One region of the Shewanella sp. NKUCC01_JLK genome, then DNA from elsewhere that is predicted to be linked to it. Evidence: predicted binding sites of a transcription regulator. Region 1 holds the regulator's gene; the other holds the start of a gene.
The links. Region 1 encodes MetJ, which represses methionine synthesis genes. Its sites were predicted from a motif close to TAGACGTCTAGACGTCTA; they were not measured.
Positions count from the first base shown of each region.

Region 2: serA (phosphoglycerate dehydrogenase) is a predicted target of MetJ. The motif match lies at 3,525-3,542, and genes of this name have one in related genera.

Region 1 covers NZ_JAHKRD010000009.1:141,438-151,254, reverse strand. Annotated here, with positions in the region: gene slyA (transcriptional regulator SlyA) at 1-464, opposite strand, end outside; gene KO537_RS11530 (methyl-accepting chemotaxis protein) at 688-2,589, shown strand; gene metF (methylenetetrahydrofolate reductase) at 2,646-3,533, opposite strand; gene KO537_RS11520 (bifunctional aspartate kinase/homoserine dehydrogenase II) at 3,751-6,144, opposite strand; gene metB (cystathionine gamma-synthase) at 6,156-7,319, opposite strand; gene metJ (met regulon transcriptional regulator MetJ) at 7,530-7,844, shown strand; gene KO537_RS11505 (sulfite exporter TauE/SafE family protein) at 7,979-8,722, shown strand; gene nrfD (NrfD/PsrC family molybdoenzyme membrane anchor subunit) at 8,829-9,776, opposite strand; gene KO537_RS11495 (4Fe-4S dicluster domain-containing protein) at 9,779-9,817, opposite strand, start outside.
Region 2 covers NZ_JAHKRD010000008.1:200,714-210,530, forward strand. Annotated here, with positions in the region: gene KO537_RS10760 (curlin) at 1-113, shown strand, start outside; gene KO537_RS10765 (curlin) at 128-1,633, shown strand; gene KO537_RS10770 (LuxR C-terminal-related transcriptional regulator) at 1,808-2,473, opposite strand; gene KO537_RS10775 (DUF2238 domain-containing protein) at 2,868-3,476, opposite strand; gene serA (phosphoglycerate dehydrogenase) at 3,631-4,860, shown strand; gene ygfZ (tRNA-modifying protein YgfZ) at 5,015-5,977, shown strand; gene KO537_RS10790 (two-component system response regulator) at 6,066-7,082, opposite strand; gene KO537_RS10795 (PAS domain S-box protein) at 7,131-9,817, opposite strand, start outside.

The sequences.
Region 1 (9,817 bases):
GTGTCTGTAACCTTGGTTAATTTGGCGCTGGCGTTGTCGCTGATCAGGCTAATAATGCGTTCAAATTCGCTCAACTCTTCGGCACTGATCCCGCCTAATAACTCACGGCGCACTTGAATAATCCGCGCTTCCATTTGCTTTAAAACATCTAATCCCGCTGGCGTCAGGCTCACAATCCTTGCCCGCTTATCTTTGTCACAACAATGACGCTCGACTAGACCTTGCTCTTCTAATTGCCCTAAGGTGCGCATTAGCGAAGCCAATTCAATTTCTAAGGCATCGGCCAATACTTTCTGGCTCACGCTGTCGCCTAAACGCAGCAGTTTCCAAAGGGCAGTCCAACGGGGATGAGTTAATCCTAAAGGTGCCAGCTCAACATCGGCCACGGTACGCCACAGTCGATGCAGACGACCTAAATGCTCCGCCAGTGATAACTCTTTTAGTCGCTCTAATTCTTTTTGCATCTTGCCCACCCACTTAGTTAGCGTGCTAAGCATTATACTTAGTTAGCAGGCTAAGTAAATATTTAGGCCAAAAATAGATCTGTGTCCAAGGGCACGAAACGAGCGTAAGAGGGAATAAATAACTTAAAAAGGTTCGCGCCCTCTCAAATCTTATCAAGTTGTATCTCTATAATATCAAACGGATAAATTGAGTTGATTTGCACATGAATTGGAGGCTGTTTTGATAAATCTAAAAATTAGTACGAGGATCGTTATTGGGATCTGTCTATTACTGTTAACAGTAATGAGCTTTATCATGCCGCTCGTTCTCTCTGAATTCAGTCGCCAAGTTGCAGAATCCGAGCAAAGAGAACTCCATAAGATCTATGAAACCGCTGTTGCCGAGATAGCCTCATCGGGCAAGTTAGCCGAAGCAATGGCAACCATCATCTCACTCACGCCAGAAGTTCAAAGCACCTTTGCAACAGGCGAGCGTGATGAACTTACCGCCCGTACCTTACCTATATTTACCCAACTTAAGCGCGATTTTGCGGTTCAGCAATTCCAATTTCATAGGCCACCAGCCACTTCTTTTCTACGCTTGCATCGTCCCGACAAATTTGGCGATGATCTCACCAGCATACGCAAGACCATAGTTGAAACAAATAGCCAAAAGCGCCCTCTTTATGGCTTGGAATATGGAGTGGAAGGATTAGGTATTCGTGGTTTAGTTCCAATGACTTACAACGGACAACACACAGGCTCAGTTGAGTTTGGCATGTCCTTCGGTCAACCCTTTTTTGATAATTTTAAACAAGCCTATCAAGCAGAAATTGCCCTCATCTTGCCAGATGATTCTGGATATAAGTTATTTGGCGCTACATTCACGCCTGATACCCAAGCGACAGATGAACTCAATAACGTCATGCAAGGCCATGAAGTCATACGCACTATTTCCTTAAATAACAAAACCTATGCTCTGTATCGCAACGCCATAAAAGATTACTCAGGAAACGTGTTTGGCGTACTCGATATTGCGATGGATAGAACCCATTCAGAACAAGCGATAGCGGATATTCGCCTTAAGTTGATCCTTATCGGTTTAGTGGCTCTGGTCATTGGAACTGCCATTGCTTGGTTTATTGCCAAAGGGATTACTCGCCCTATCGCTGAAACCACCCAAGCCATGAATGATATCGCTGAAGGTGAAGGCGATTTAACCCGCCGAATCGCGGTAAAAGGTAAGGATGAAATTGCTGAATTATCGATGGCATTCAACCGCTTTGTAGAAAAAATTCACAACACAGTTTCCCACGTCGCCGACTCAACAAGCCTGCTCGCCACCTCTGCTGAAGAAATGTCGAGCATTACGCGGGAAACCCAGAAGATGGCGAGTCGTCAGCACCTTGAAACCGAGCAAGTTGCCACCGCAATGAATGAAATGGCCGCAACGGTACAAGAAGTTGCCCATAACGCGACCGATGCGGCCGATGCCGCCAATCATGCCAATGACTCAACCGAACAAGGCAAATTGGTTGTACAAAAAGTGGTAACCACTATCGCCATATTGGCCGAGGAAATAGCCACAGCAGCGAGTGAAATCAATGAATTAGAGCGTAATACCGCTGAAATCGATTCTGTGCTTGTGGTTATCCGTAATATTGCCGACCAAACTAATTTACTCGCACTCAATGCGGCAATTGAAGCCGCAAGGGCGGGAGAACAAGGTCGAGGATTTGCGGTCGTTGCCGATGAAGTACGCACTCTGGCGAGCCGCACTCAAGCATCTACGACGGAAATTCAGCAGATGATCGAAGCGCTTCAGCATAAAGCTAAGTCTACAGTCAATGCGATGGAAACCAGCACCCGCACCACCCAAAGCTGTGTATCCCAAGTTCACCAAGCGGGTGAAGCACTCGAAGCCATTACCCATGCGGTTTCCACCATTAGCCAGATGAATATCCAGATCGCCAGCGCTGCAAATGAGCAATGTGCGGTTTCGGCAGAGATTAATAAAAATGTTAATAACATCAATGATATTGCGACCAATGCGACAGATAGTGCGGTACAAACTGCACGCGCTGGCGATGAACTTGCCCAACTCGCAGCCCGTTTAACAACTTTATTAGCTCAATTTAGAATTTAAGCAAAACAAAACGCCGCATTCTCTGCGGCGTTTTTATTAGCTTATTTTATAAAGTTTTATTTAGGACGCACGCCTAAAGTGTGGCAAATCGCGTAGGTCAATTCGGCGCGATTTAAGGTATAGAAATGGAAATCCTTCACGCCTTCGCGGGACAGCACTTTCACCATGTCGATGGCCACGTTTGCCCCCACCAATTGGCGTGTACCCGCATCGTTTTCTAGGCCGTCGAATTGCTTATGTAACCAATTAGGTAACGACACATTGGTCATGCCAGCAAAACGTTTTAGCTGGGTAAAGTTAGTCACAGGTAAAATGCCCGGCACGATTTCAACGTCGATACCGGCGGCAACGCAGCGATCACGAAAACGCAGGTAGGATTCCACATCGAAGAAAAATTGGGTAATAGCACGGCTAGCGCCCGCATCAATCTTGCGCTTAAGGTTGATCAAATCCGCCTGTGCATTACTCGCATCGGGATGCACTTCTGGATAGGCCGCAACTGAAATATCAAAGTCAGCCACTGAGCGCAGTAAACGCACTAAATCGACCGCAAAACGGGTTGGCTTTGGGCTACCCGCGGGTAAATCACCCCGCAGTGCCACTATGTCACGAATGCCCGATTTCCAGTAATGCTTAGCCAGTTCTAACAGCTCTTCATCGCTGGCATCCACTAAGGTTAAGTGCGGCGCGGCAACGAGGTCGGTTTCCTGTTGGATACGTTCAATCACGCCATGGGTGCGGTCGCGAACACCTGAGTTAGCACCGTAAGTCACAGACACAAACTTAGGATTCAGCGGCTCTAAACGACGGATAGAGTTCCACAGGATCTGTTCCATTTCGGGGGTCGATGGCGGGAAAAACTCAAAAGAAACATTAATATCGCCATTAAGCTCAGACAAGCTCTGGTTCAGCGATTGTGAATGTTGTGCGTGATGAAAAGCCATGTGTATTTCCTCAACCGCCCTTGGCGCTACTCTTTGCTAGTATGAATTAGTTCAAATGGACGTTTGGACGTCTATATGTCCATATACTAGAGAAACTGAGATGTAAGTCAAGCCCAAAAATACCCATAAACCGCATTTAATCTCGGTTAATTCGATAGATTTATTCTAGCCAATAAAAAAGGACTCGAATGAGTCCTTTAAGCTGCTGAATTTCAGTCTACTCTTGCAAGAGATCGCGACAGATCTGGGTCAGATCCGACTGCACCGCCGCCGCGGTCACTTCGCGTCCAGCGCCCGGTCCACGGATGATCAGCGGATTACCTTGGTAGAAGACACTGCGGATCACAAACACATTATCACCAGGGGTTAAGTTGGCGTAAGGGTGATGGGTATCAATCCACTGCAAACCCACCTCGGCCTTGAGCTCTGGGCCGCTGTTGTCTAAGGATGCCACGTATCTGAGCACCTTATTTTGCTCCGCCGCCGCACCATACTGTTGCAGCAGATCGGCATCTAACTCGGCAATGCGGGTGAGAAATTGATCTAAGGGAATATCCGCCAAAGCGGCTGGCACGAGTGAGCGCAGTTCAATATCTTCGAGCTCGATTTCAAGGCCTATTTCACGGGCCAAAATAAGCAGTTTACGCTGCATATCACGACCGGAGAGATCGTCGCGGGGATCGGGTTCAGTAATGCCTAAGCCTCTGGCTTCAATCACTAATTCTGAAAATGGCTTACTAGTATCATATTTCTCAAACAACCAACACAAGGTGCCGGAGAAAATCCCGCCCACCGCTTCAACGCTATCACCGCTGTTACGCAGATCATTTAGCGCATGTTGGATGGGTAAACCTGCGCCACAGCTGGCGTTATAGCGCCAAAACAAACGACGATTACCCAGTTGCTGCTTTAACTCTCGATAGAAAGGCAATGGACCCGAGCCCGCAAGTTTATTCGCGCTCACCACATGGATGCCACGCTCGAACAGTTCTGGATATTGCAGCGTCAAACTGGCGCTGGCACTGATATCTAAGGCCACCAGCTCATCGCAGTTAACTTGCTCTAATTGCTCGAATAAATGTTCATACTGCCAAGGCGTTGCTTCAGTATTGAACTCTGTTTGCCACGCGGCAAGATTAATGCCAGTGGATTTAATCAAGGCTTTACTCGAACTGACTAAACCGACTAACTCAACACTAGCTTCGAGTTCATGGTCTAGTGAGGGTGAAACCGACTTAAACAGATCGATCCAAGCCTCACCGATATTACCCACACCGAGCAGCAGGACGCCAATGCGTTTACGCGGGCCAGCGCAGCGACGGTGAACTTTTTGGGTTAACAGATTCACCTGTGACTGGGGCACTAACGTCACTAAACTTAAATCGCCACTGAACAAAGGTTTAGCATCACGGCTCAGTAAACGCGCGAAGCTGCGGCGATAATGTTCGGCGTCGGCACTTACTAATGCGACTAAACCAAAATCTGTGTTGATCTGCTGCTCGCTGATCCCTAATGCTTCTGCCTCGGCATCGAGTAATCTTTGAACTTGTTTTTGATTCTCAGCGGTATAGGCAAGTTCAACCCTTTGATGGGCAGAGGTCCAATGGGCCAATGGCGTTAAACCCGCGGCAATCAATAAATCTAATAAACGAGTTAACTCCCCTGTGAGTTTAAAGCCGAACAGGACAACAGCATTGAGGTTAGTCACCACAGGCGCGCTCGCCGACGAACTGTGGGGTGCGATTAAGGTAAAGTCGGTGTGGGATGCATAACTTGAGCGTACCGCTAAACTCACTTCGGTATTAAACAAAGGCTGCAGAGTGCGCGAATGTAATACAGGCGAGCCTAAACGCGCTAGGCGATCGGCTTCGGCAAGTGACATGCTTTTCAGTAACTTGGCATCGTTGATTTTATTAGGATCGGCGTTGAACACCCCTTCCACATCGGTCCAAATGGTCACGCGCTCGATATCAGCGAGACTCGCAATCAGGCTGGCGCTAAAATCTGAACCATTACGACCAAGTAACAAGGTATCGCCACGCTCGTTAGCGCAGATAAATCCTGTGATCACTAAGCGTTCATTGGGATGCGCAGCTAATAGGGCTTGTACTTTAGCGCGGGATTCCTGTACCCGAATTTGTGGCACAGCGGCTTCATCGGCCACTAAAATTGAACAGGCATCCACATGGCTTGCTGCCACGCCAGATTCGCGCAGTAGCGCCGCCATTAAACGTGCCGACCAACGTTCGCCAAAGCTCACCACATGGTTGATTTGGTATTCGTTGCGCTCATCTAAGGACAACAAGCTGATGAGTTGCGCTTTATCAGTGGCCAAACGCTCACGCAGATCGCGGGCTTGTTCATTCGACAACAACTGCTCAATCAACCCCTGTTGGTAGCTGATCAGCACTTGTAATTCTTCTTGCCATAGCTGACCCGCATCACGCAGCGCTAATAATTTATACAGGAAATTCGTGCTTTTACCCGCCGCAGAGACCACCACGAGATCATCACTATGACCGTGGGTTAATAGGATATGGGCGACTCGGCGATAACAATCGGCATCCGCTAAACTGGAGCCACCAAATTTATGTAAGTGACAACGTGCCATCTATTATTCCTCTACTGACAAGCCGCAACGGCGGCTAATCCTGCTTGAATATCTGCAACTAAATCGGCGGCATCTTCAATACCCACCGATAGACGCAATAGGGTGTCCTTAATACCAGCCTCGAAGCGCGCTTGCGGCTCCATGGCTCTGTGGGTCATAGTTGCGGGCACGGCCACTAAACTTTCAACACCACCTAAACTTTCCGCCACGCTAAATAAGCTGAGTGCACCTAAAAAGGCCACCACTTCGGCCTCGCCGCCTTTGAGCTCAAAGCTCAGCATAGCGCCAAAGCCCTGTTGTTGCTTGGCCGCAATGGCGTGACCTGGATGATCCGCAAGCCCTGGGTAATAGACTTTGCTCACCACAGGGCTTTGCGTTAATACCTCAATAATACGCTGGGCATTGGCTTGATGCTCGCGAATACGCACCGCTAAGGTACGTAGGCCGCGCAGGGTCAGATAACTGTCAAAGGCTGACCCCGTTAAGCCTAGAGTGTTCGACCACCAATGTAAGCTTTCGCCGATTTGCGCGTCTTTGGCGACCACAGCGCCGCCGACCACATCGCTGTGACCATTGATATATTTAGTGGTGGAGTGGATAACGATATCCGCGCCTAACAATAGGGGTTGTTGCAATATCGGCGATAAAAAGGTGTTATCGACCACCACCAGCGCGCCGACCTCATGGCTCGCCTTAGCAATGGCTTCGATATCTACCACACGCAATAACGGGTTCGATGGGGTTTCGAGCCACACCATCTTAGGATTCTGCGCAATGGCGGCGGCTAACGCTTGGCTGTCGGTTTGGTCGACCACAATGAGCTTAAACTGGCCTTTCTTCGCCAAGTTGGTAAATAAACGGTAGGAACCGCCGTAACAATCGTGGGGCACAACTAATAGGTCATCGGGGCCGAGCAAAGTCGTCACTAAGGTGATGGCCGCCATGCCAGTGCATGTCACTATACCAGTGGCGCCCTTTTCTAATTGGGCTAATGCTTCACCTAAAATGCAGCGCGTTGGGTTGCCTGAACGACTGTAATCGAATTCGCGGGGATTTTTATGACCATCGAAGGCGTAATTAGTCGACAAATAAATCGGTGGCACAACTGCGCCATATTGAGTATCGCTTTCGATACCCTGACGCACTGCCAGTGTGGCTAATTGACGCTCTGCCATGGGGACTCCTAAATTCGGTAGACTGATAGAGATGTCTGGACGTCTAAATGTACCTAAGCCCAACGCCATCGTCAATAGGCGTGAAGACGTTTAGACGTCTGAACATAAAGAAATCTGTTTGCAATCACAAAGAAATAGTAGCAATAATTTGACTGTTCTTTGTAAGGGTTTAAAATCTGCCCCGAATTTAGCGTTATAACAGGTGAGTCAATGACTGAATGGAATGGGGAATACATCAGCCCCTATGCTGAACATGGCAAGAAGAATGAACAAGTAAAAAAAATTACTGTGTCTATTCCGCTCAAAGTGCTTAAGGTCCTCACGGACGAACGTACTCGTCGTCAGGTCAATAATTTGCGTCACGCCACCAACAGCGAGCTGTTGTGTGAGGCATTTTTGCACGCCTACACTGGCCAGCCATTGCCCAACGATGAAGATCTGTCAAAAGACAACCCAGACAGCATTCCCGCCGAAGCCAAGTTGTTGATGGATCAAATGGGAATCGAGTGGGAAGACATGGAATAGCGACTCGTCGCTTTCAAAGTCATATCACAGTGCTCATCAATAGGGATCGTTAACGATCCCTTTTTGTTTATACCCAAGCGACTTCAAACTTTAAATTTCACCATCTTGAGTTGGTTTGGGATATAGGAAATCCTATGTTTTCTATGATAGATCCACAGACACTCGCCTTAGCCTCGCTGGTCGTGTTTCTGGGCGCCTTAACCCAAAGTCTGATTGGGTTTGGGCTTGCGGTTGTCGCCAGTCCTTTGCTGTATATCGTCGATCCACAACTTGTACCTGCGCCTGTTATTGCTATGGGTTTCTCCATCGCCATGCTGACCTTAGTGCGTGAACGCGGTCACTTAGAATTCAATGGCTTGCAATATGCGCTCATAGGTCGCGTGCCCGGCGGTTTTATCGGCGCGAGTCTGTTGCTGTTTGCGCCTCAACCCATACTGGGTTTATCCATCGCCGCCATCGTGACTGTCGCAGTGATCCTCAGCCTGAATAAATTCAGCCTGCCAGTGAATAAGAAAACCCTCTTCGGTGCGGGTGTGGTTTCAGGGATCTTCGGCAATATCGCCGCGATTGGTGGCCCGCCGATGGCGATTTTGTTGGCAGGCAAAGATGCCTCGCAGTTTCGCGCAGCGCTTTCGGCCTTCTTCATTTTTAGCTCCATGATTGCACTGATCATTTTAGCAATCACTGGCTTATTAGAATTAAAACATCTGTGGCTGTCGTTGATGCTGCTCCCCTCAGTGATTTTAGGTTACTTAGTCGCAGGACGATTAGTGGGCCGTGTCGATAAAGAGAAGACAAAGATGGCGACGTTAGTCCTGTGCAGTATCAGCGCCTTAGTACTAACGGTGAAGTCGGTTATCGAGTTATTACCCCAATAAGCGTCCTGCTTGTACTGGCAAACCTTCTCAAGATTCAAACAATAAAAAAGCACTGACATTGCCAGTGCTTTTTCTTTATCTATCAATATGTAAAGCTAGATTACGCTCAGCTTAAATAGCTTTGCCCTGCGTACACAATAAAGTGTCTTAAGGCGAGTACGCCCGTTAAGCTCGCACAAGCTACCATGATCATCGCGCCCTTAGTATGGCGAGTCGCGGCGGGTAGCAGCATAAACAGCAAGGGAATACCAAAACCTATACCGACAACACCTATCCAGAACACGCTTGCCCATAGCCCAGAAGTTAACGATGCTAAGGCCGCAGCCGCCGCGCCGCCCTTGAAGTACAAGGCGCAGAACAACATGAACAGGAACAAGATTTCAATCGCCATCACAGGCAATTCTAAACCGTGCATCTTCACTAAAGTTTTGTCGTGGCTGTCAGTCTTAAACATCAGCAACGCCAGTACCGCATTGGCCGCAGCGCCCGCCGATAAACCCGACACTAAAAACAGCGCAGGCAGTACCGCAGTGTTGAGCATAGGATAGGCATTCATCGCCGAAATCAAGAAGCCAGTGTAAGCCCCTACGCCAATGGCCAGGACAAACAACAATACTTCAATCAGCTTTCGAAATGGCATAAGTAACTTAGCGATAGGTGTTAGGAAACCCAAACCCCATTTTGGTAAGTCATCCCGCAGCACAATAATGGCGTACGCAAAAGCTAAGGGAGAATACGCCAGCAGCGCCAGCACCCCGATTGCCATCACAGACTGGAAGTTATAGTGAATTAAGATCAACCAGAAGTGGAATGGTTTGGTTAAGTCAAACACTAAGCAAGCTAGACCTAAGCTAATTGCTACAGGCCCAATAATGGCTGCCGCCTTAAGAATGCTGCTTTCGGCTCCCGCGCTGAGTTCCTTATTCGCCCAGCGCAAACCAATGCCAATCAGTAAACTGCCCGCGGATAACCCCGCCATAAACAGGTAAACGGCGATGACCCAGTGCCAAGTGACAGGATCATATTGCGCCATGTCGCCCCAAGTATTGTTCATAATCAAATCCCCCCTCTTTTGGTAGGAACGCGATATACCCT
Region 2 (9,817 bases), on a different contig from region 1:
CAGTGACACAAATTGGCAATGACAATCTCGTGCAACTGAACCAACTAGGAAGCGGCAACTTTTCGATTCAACAGATTGCGGATGGTGCTGCAATCTCAATAACTCAATATTAAACAGGGAGCGTCACATGAAATCACAAGCTAAAAAATCACTTATTGCTTTGGCCATTGCAACAGGTTTAAGCGGTCAAGCTTTTGCTGCCAGTACAGTGAGCGAAATTAGCGTAGTACAGTCAGGCCAAGCCCAAGACACTTTAGTCTCACAAACGGGTGGCCTTAACGCCGCTGCGGTTGTACAAACAGGTAGAGATCAAACCGCAACCGTCATCCAAGACGGTGTGTGGCATGAAGCGGCTATTAATTCAACGGGTGATGATAACAAGGTCCAAATAACGCAACAAGTTGACTGGCATGTGGCAAGTGCAAATGTTGTAGGTGACAACAACAATGTAAATGTGTCGCAAGATGGTTTCTTTAACCAAAGCAGTAACGATGTTACTGGCAACGATAACACGGTATTCGTTAACCAATTAGGCGAAGTCAACGAAAGCCAAGTTGAAATCACTGGCGCTGAAAACAGCGTGTTTGTTGAGCAAGAAGGCGACGCAAACTTTGCAGTTTTTCGCGTTGAAGGCAGCAACAACGACGGTAAAATCACACAAATCGGTGACAACAACCAAGCAGGTTTAATCGCTCTCGACTTAACCGCTAACGTGGGTAACAACAACGACGTTTCTGTTAATCAAGCGGGTAACAATAACTTTGGTGCAGCGAAAGGTATTGCAGGTAATGACAACACAGTAGACATGGTCCAAAAAGGTGATAACCATGTTGGCTTCGTTTACGCACTGGCCGGCAGCGAAAACGATATTTCAATGGATCAAAAAGGTAACGGCAACACGGCTTATCTTGCTATGACAACGGGTGATGACAACAGTGTCGATATTACCCAAAATGGCAGCAGCAACACTATCGGTGATACTTTAGTGGCAGATATCCAAGGTGATGATAACGATATTACTATCACTCAAAAAGGCGATGTCAACGGTGCAGAGTTCCAAGTATGGGGCGATAGCAACGACGTTGACTTGAAACAAAAAGGCGATGCGAACTTCGCAACCTTTGGTGCATACGGTGCAGATAATGACTTCGATTTATCTTCTAAAGGCGATAACAACGAAATCATTGCTTTCGCTGATGGTCAAGATAACAGTATTGAAGTTAGCCAAGAAGGTGATGAGAACTTTGCTTATGTAGATGCCGTGGGTAGCGATAACGAAGTTGATGTTGAGCAAGATGGCGCTGAGAACGAAACATTGATTTCTGTTGCTGGCAACAACAATGCCGATGTCAGCGCACTTCAAAGTGGCGATCTTAACGTTATTGACCTGATTATTGAAGGTGATGAAAACACCGCGCAAATTACTCAATCAGGTAACGGTAACTGGGTAGGCGGCGATAGCGACACTTCATTTGCTTCAAATTCATTTGGCGTTAGCGGTGACAATAACAGCCTGTCAATCACTCAAACGGGTAATGACAACTTAGTGTTAGGTTCTCAAGCGGGCACTAACAACAGCATCAACGTGAACCAATCAGGCAATATGAACGTTGCCACTTTAGTGCAATACTAGTCAATACTGTTAAACCACCACAGCTAAACTCTTTGGTGGTGGTTTATAAAAAGGGTGTTAAACAAAAAGCGGGAATGTTTAAATAAACATTCCCGCTTTTCTATGTTGATATGCTAGTAATCATTAACATTAACCACTCACAGCGAAAAGCTAACGACCAATATCTTTAACTGACTAACTGCACAACTCAAAGTGAGTTTGATAGGTTTGCGCCCAACGTAAAAGCTCAACCCGATTACGAGACTGGGTCTTGCGGAAAATAGAAGAAATATGCGCCTTCACTGTATGTTCGCTGATACATAACCTATGAGCGATTTCTTTATTTCTCGCACCACTCGATACGAATTGAATGATAGTGCGTTCACGGGATGTCAGCATCTGCAGCATAGCCACAGTATCAGAGGGCATTTCATTATTACCTTCTAACTTTTGTACGACACGGCGGAACATTTTGCTTAGCAAAGTTCTATCGTACCAAAGTTCCTCTGCCACCATTTTACGTAAACCCGTTAACATCAGATCCATACGTTGATCGGCAAATAAAATACCTCGAATGCCGAGCAACATTGCAGATTCTTGGTCTAAGGAGTCTCGCTCAACTTGATACAGCGCCACAGGAAAATGTGACACTAATCGCGAAGCTAACAGAGGTATCCCTTTGTTATCTAATGCTGAACCTTTTTGGGTGATCAGATAAAAACTACGGCGACTCTTGTCTAAATCCAGTTCTGCCGCATGCTTTACTATACGCGTTTTCAAACCTATGGATTCAGCGAGTAACGCTAAATGACATGGCGCGGCCATTTGGTGTAAAAAAACCAATTCATTAATTGTGCTCAATGACTCTCCTCCCTGAAAAGTATTCTCTATTGCAAAATGGTATGTTTGACTCGTCTTTTTAGTTAGATTTTTCAACATTCCATTAACCTAGTTAATTCTGACTAGTTAACGATTGAAAAACATCACCCAAATGTACTATTCCCTGTTTAATGCTAGTAGGTTCGACTAACTCACCACAATAAAATGGAATAACAGTCAAAAATACCGTTTTACTTGGCCAACGCCCAGCACCTAATACTTTCCAACTATGACGTTATCAATCCAAAGTTGCAACACAAAGAAAACACAATAACAACACTAAAGTATGACAACTCAATGTCATCACACTCACACCATATATTTCAGGGAAGAAAGTCTTACAACTCAAACAGAGAGCATCACCCACTTTTAGCCGCTAAATCCTCTGCTTGAGTCTCGCGATTTGTTTATCTTGAAAACGAGACAGTAAAGCTAACGCGACAATTGCACCAATGAGGGCAAGAAACATGTCAGATTGGGTATCCCATACATAGCCTTGAGTCCCTAAAAAGGCTTCCGCCCCTTCGCCGGTTGCCACGGCAACCCACCATTCGATCAGTTCATAAAACGCCGAAAAAGCGAGCACAAAACAAGTGGCAAGAAACGCGCACCAAGCCCCAGGTTTGACAGCTTGATTACGCAACATAATTTCACGGGCGAGCATGGCTGGGATAAAACCTTGCGCAAAATGACCTACTTTATCGTAATTATTACGTTCTGAACCCATCCAATCGGCAATCGTGTCGAATAACGGCACTTCAGCGTAAGTATAATGAGCGCCTACAAACAACACACAGCAGTGTATTAAGACGAGAAAATATACTAAAGGTGTCAGTGGAAAACGTTTACGAGTAAAGAATAAAATCGGTACAGCAATCAATGCAGGCAAGGCTTCGAGCCACCATGTGAAAGGATCTGCGGGTTTTATCGCCGACCACACCAAAACTGAGAGGTAAATACCGCACCATGCGATTTTGTTATTCAATGTTTCTTCCTCTTATGCGATATTGTTCTAAATTTAGAATATTAACTTTAGCCATCTAGCCCTCCACACTGAGCAAAAAAAGTGCTACTTTGGTGGGTGAAGGTTGTGAGCATATCATAAGAAACATTTCTATTAATTAGAGGGTACCCATATCATGGCGAAACATTCGCTGGACAAGGATAAGATCAAGATCCTGCTGTTGGAAGGCGTCCACCAATCTGCGGTCGATGTATTTGAACGTGCGGGATACACCAATATCGAATACCACAAAGCTTCCTTAAGCGATGAAGCCTTACTTGAGTCCATTAAAGATGCGCATTTTGTGGGACTTCGTTCGCGTACCCAATTAACTGCAGAGGTGCTGAAACGTGCCGAGAAGTTAATCGCGATAGGATGTTTCTGTATTGGAACCAACCAAGTTGACCTTGCCACCGCCGAATCCCTTGGTATCCCAGTATTTAACGCTCCCTTCTCAAACACTCGCAGTGTTGCAGAACTCGTGATTGGCGAAATCATTATGTTGATGCGGGGTATCCCTGAACGCAACGCTATCGCTCACCGTGGCGGCTGGATGAAAACCGCAGCGGGCAGCTATGAAGTGCGTGGTAAAACCTTAGGTGTGATTGGTTACGGCCATATTGGTACTCAACTTGGCATTCTGGCGGAAACCTTAGGTATGCGCGTCGTGTTCTTCGATATCGAAGACAAACTGCCACTAGGTAACGCACAACAAGTCCATTCGTTGGAACTCCTATTAGCACAAGCTGATGTAGTAAGCTTACATGTCCCTGAAACTCCACAAACAAAAGACATGATAGGCGCTGCCGAGTTTGCAGCAATGAAAAAGGGCAGCATCTTTATCAACGCATCACGCGGTACTGTAGTCGATATTGAAGCTTTAACCGTTGCGTTAAAAGAACGTCACCTCGCAGGTGCCGCAATCGATGTATTCCCCGTTGAACCACAATCGAATGACGATGAATTTATCAGTCCTCTACGCGGTTTAGACAATGTTCTCCTCACGCCGCACGTCGGCGGTAGCACGGCCGAAGCCCAAGAAAACATTGGTATCGAAGTCGCGGGTAAGCTCGCTAAATACTCAGACAACGGCTCAACCGTTTCTGCGGTTAACTTCCCTGAAGTGTCATTACCAACACATAAAGGCACCTCGCGCTTGCTGCATATTCACCAAAACCGTCCGGGCGTGTTGATCAAGATCAACCAAGCCTTCTCGGAAAAAGGCATCAACATCGCCGCCCAATATTTGCAGACCACCGCAGAAATTGGTTATGTCGTGATGGAAGTCGACACAACTCAAGCGGAAGAAGCCTTAGTTGAACTCAAAGCCATTGAAGGTACATTACGTACCCGCGTGCTGTTTTAAACTTTAAACTCCACTCGCTTTAAGCCTATCGACTAAAGCACACATAATAAGGCGCACAGATCATTCACAGATATGTGCGCCTTATGCTTTTGAGCCAACTGGAATTCCGTTACAATCTAGCCTCTCACATCGTCTTCATTTTCAGGATCTCGCTATGACTATTTCAGTTTCTACGCCCCATTGGGATCTGGACGCTACCTTGCCTCCACTTATGCTTGCCAACTTATCTCATTTGGGCCTCATCAAAGTCGTTGGAGAACAAGGCCGCAGTTTTATCCATGGCCAAGTGACCACAGATATCAGCTCATTGGCCACGGATCAATGGCGCTGGGGCGCGCATTGCGATCCTAAAGGTAAAATGCTGGCCAGTTTCAGAACCTTTGCCATTCAAGATGCACTCTTTATGTTGATGCCAAAGGATGCCATCGAAGTCGATTTACCCCAGTTACAAAAATATGCCGTGTTTAGTAAAGCCACCCTAAGCAATGCATCCGCTGAATGGACTCTGCTCGGGGTTGCCGGTGAACAGGCAAGCCAATTCGTGAACAAACATTTTGGTGACATTCAGCAAGAGCTCACACTCATTGAAAATGGTGCGATTTTAAAAGACGCTGAACGTTTTATTTTAGTATTAACACCAGATGCCGCAGCAGCTTTAGTTGCGCAATCGGAACTGAGTGTATTTGACGCCAGTGCATGGCAAGCGTTAGAGATTGCAGCGGGTTACCCCAATCTTGCCGCCAGCCATGCCAGCCAGTACGTACCGCAGATGTGTAATCTACAAGCGGTTAACGGTATCAGCTTCAATAAGGGCTGTTACATGGGACAAGAAACCATAGCGCGAATGAAATATCGTGGTGGTAATAAACGCGCCCTGTATATTTTGCGCGGTCACACCAATCTTCAAATCACCCTAGCATCAGGCCTCGAAATCGCGATGGAAGACAGTTTTCGCCGTGGCGGTCAAATCATTGAGTTTGTGCAGCGTGGCAATCAAGTCTTGTTAACCGCCGTACTTCCTAATGACACGGCTAATGATACTCAGCTACGTTTTGCCGACGATGAACAATCACATTTAACGATCCAAGCACTGCCCTACTCATTAGATGAAGCGTAATGCTTTGATTTAATATAATTAGTATAAAATATTGAAGCAGAATAAAGGCGCCAATGGCGCCTTTATCTTAGTCAATGCACTTCGAGCATCAATTTTCTAAATAAGTATCTCGAATGGCAATTGCTTCTGGCAGGATTTGCTTGAACTCCTCCACCAGCTTAGGATCGAAATGTTTTCCCGCTTGATTTTCAAATAGCTCCATAGTTGCTTCAATCGTCCAAGCCTGCTTGTAAGGCCGTTGCGAAGTCAGCGCATCGAACACATCCGCAATCGCGGTGATACGCCCTTCAAGGGGAATTTCTTCGCCTACCAAGCCATTGGGGTAACCTGAACCATCCCACTTCTCATGGTGAGTTAAGGCGATACGACGGGCCATTTGCAATAACGGATCGCTATGTTCACCAATAATTTCTGCACCTATGGCGGCGTGCTGCTGCATAATTTCCCATTCCTGCGCATCAAGTTTCCCTGGCTTTTTCAGCACTGCATCGGGCGTACCGATTTTACCAATATCGTGCATAGGCGCCGCATTAAAAATCAAGTCACAAAAGGTCGTCGGTAAGCCGAGCTTTATCGCTAATATGCGGGCGTAATGGCTCATACGCACAACATGTAGACCCGTCTCGTTGTCCTTGTATTCAGCGGCACGGCCAAGACGACGGATAATCTCGAAACGGGTTTCTTCTAATTCGTGGGTACGAACTTTAACTTGTTGTTCGAGTAGACGTTTTTGATCATAAAGCGCAAGATGCGTTTTAACCCGCGCTTTAACGACAGGCGCACTTACGGGCTTAGTAATGTAATCCACCGCGCCCAATGCAAAACCTTGGGCTTCATCAGCAATTTCAGATAAGGCGGTCACGAAGATCACCGGAATATGGCTGGTCAGCGGCTCTTGCTTTAGCAGCTTGCAGACTTCATAGCCATTCATACCTGGCATCATGACATCGAGTAAAATCAAGTCAGGCCGCGATTTTGTCACTAACGCTAACGCCCTCGGGCCATCGATCGCCACTTTGACTTTGTAATCATCACCTAAAATACCAATCAAAATATCGATATTCTCAGGTGTGTCATCGACGACTAATATTGTTGCTTTTTCCATTAACAACTCCACTCAATGTCACGCATTATAAATTCGCGCTACCGCTTTCTATCCTAACTGTGTAATCACATCGTCAATTAAGTCGATTGCCTCATCAAACTGATACTGGTTAATCATAGATAAAGCGGGGCTTAATGTTTGCCACATCGCACTACTCACCTTCGGCTTTAACGCATCAATTTTTGCCACTGCGCTGGCATCGGCATCATCTAAGTTCTGCCGCAAGGCCTGTAATGCCGCCCTTAAATCTTCAGCAGATAATAAATCAACGGCTTGAGGTTCGGCTTGATTCACCGCTGCTGGTTTGGCGTGTTCAATCGCATCGCAGATAGAGGACACTAGCGGTTGAATTTGAACCAATTCATCTTCATAGGGCACTTTCTCTGTTAAATGCAACTCAAGCAAACGCGCTAATTCCACCAACTTTGCCGAACTTAAATTACCCGCTAAGCCTTTAAGGGTGTGGGCGATACGCACCGCATCTTCGACTTGATTCGCCGCAATCGCTTTGCGAACCTGCTCCACCACATTACGTTGACTGCTCACAAAACGATCAAAGATTCGTTGATAAAGACGCGTCGAATGCTGCACCAGTTGCAAACCTCTATCGATATCCAGCTCAGGGTGTTCTGGCCACTTGAGCAATACCGTTTGATCAGCGCCATTGCTGACTTCACCCTGTGCGCTGGACGAAGTTAACCGAGTTGAGGCTTCCGCCCTTATCGCAGCAGAAATTCCAGAAGATCCGAGGTATTTCAATAGGGTTTGATAGAGCACATTCACTTCTATGGGCTTGGCAATATGGTCATTCATCCCAGCCCGAAGACACATATCTCTATCACCAGCCATCGCATTCGCAGTCATAGCGACGACAGGTAAATTTGCCAACTCAGGCCTTTTCCTTATCGCTTTAGTGGCTTGATAACCATCCATCACCGGCATTTGACAGTCCATTAACACTAGATCGAAATGCTGTTGGGATAGCTTATCTAAGGCAATTTGTCCATTGGTCGCTATGGATAAAATAATCCCCACTTGCTCTAAAAACTCGCTGGCGACTTCGAGATTCATCTCGTTATCTTCCACTAATAAGATACGCTTCCCTTGAAGTGGTAATAATAACTGCGGCGCCAGGTCTTCGGTACGGCGTCTGACTGGCAATATGCCTTCACGGCCAATCGCATTCATTATGCCATCGAGCATGCGTGAGGCGCTGATGGGTTTACTGATGTACCCCGCCAGTGCTAATTGCTCAATTTGAGTGATAAATTCATGATTCGCATGGGCGGATACCATAAAGATCTTAGGCTGAGACTTAGCCTGTAGTTGGATCTGACGGGCGGTTTCTAACCCGTCCATACTGGGCATTTTCCAATCGATTAATGCCACTTCATAGGTCTGCAGTAAACAGCGGCTTATTGCTTCTTCACCTGAACGAACCGTATCGACTCTAAAGCCCATACTTTCGAGCGTTGTACGCATTATGTCCCTAGCGGTCGCGTTATCATCTACCACCAGCACAGACATGCCCTCAAGCTCTTGCTCAAGCACTAATTTTTGGCCCTCGGAAATTTGTAACTTCACAGTGAAATAGAAGGTGCTGCCATGACCAAATTGACTTTCGACACCAATATTGCCCCCCATGAGTTCAACGAGTTGCTTGCAAATAGCCAAGCCTAAGCCTGTACCACCGTATTTACGGGTGGTTGAAGTATCCGCTTGGGTAAAGGATTTAAATAATTTTGCTTGCTGCTGCTCAGTTAAGCCTATGCCGCTATCACGCACACTAAAACGCAGCACGACATCATCATCTTGCTGTTCAACAAGATTTAACGACAGTAATACTTCACCCCGCTCGGTGAATTTAATGGCGTTATTCATCAAGTTAATCAACACTTGACCTAAGCGTAGCGAATCACCATATAAATAACGCGGCACGTTAGGGGCGACTGCAAATAACAATTCAATCTGCTTGTGGGCGGCTTTTTCAGAGAACATATCGCTGAGATCTTCTAGCATAGTATCGAGCTGAAATGGCACTGAATCTATGTCGAGCTTACCCGCTTCAATCTTAGAGAAATCCAGAATGTCATTGATAATAGACAGTAAAGACTGCGATGCCCGCTCAATCTTCTCCACATAGTTTTTCTGTTTTTTATCTAATTCGGTCTGTAAGCACAGCTGCGACATGCCGATAATGGCGTTCATCGGGGTGCGTATTTCGTGGGACATATTCGCCAAGAAGTCACCCTTGGCTTTACTGGCGGCATCAGCTTGCTCTTTGGCAAGTAACAGTTCATCGGAGAGCAATTTAAGCTCTGTCATATCGACCATACTGATCACAGCCGATTCAAATTGTCCTTGGGCATCTAACAATGCCGACACATTGACCGTCATCCATAAAGGCGCACCGGAAGGACGAATAAAACTCCTCTCGCCACGATAATGGTCAATTTTGCCACCGACCAATTCCTTAAATTGCGCCTTGGCAATATGCTTATCTTGCGCGCTAAGGACCTCAAAAATTGCGGTATTGCGTAAACTCTCCCGTGACCGCGCCATATCGGCACAGAATTGGTCATTACAATCTAAGATAACGCCTTTAACATCCACATTGACGATACCAATGGTCGCACCATCGAACAGTGCCTTAAAGTGCGCTTCACTGAGGGCTAACTCTTGTTCTATGCTCTTGCGTTGGGTAATGTCCATTACATACCCATTCCAAGTAATAG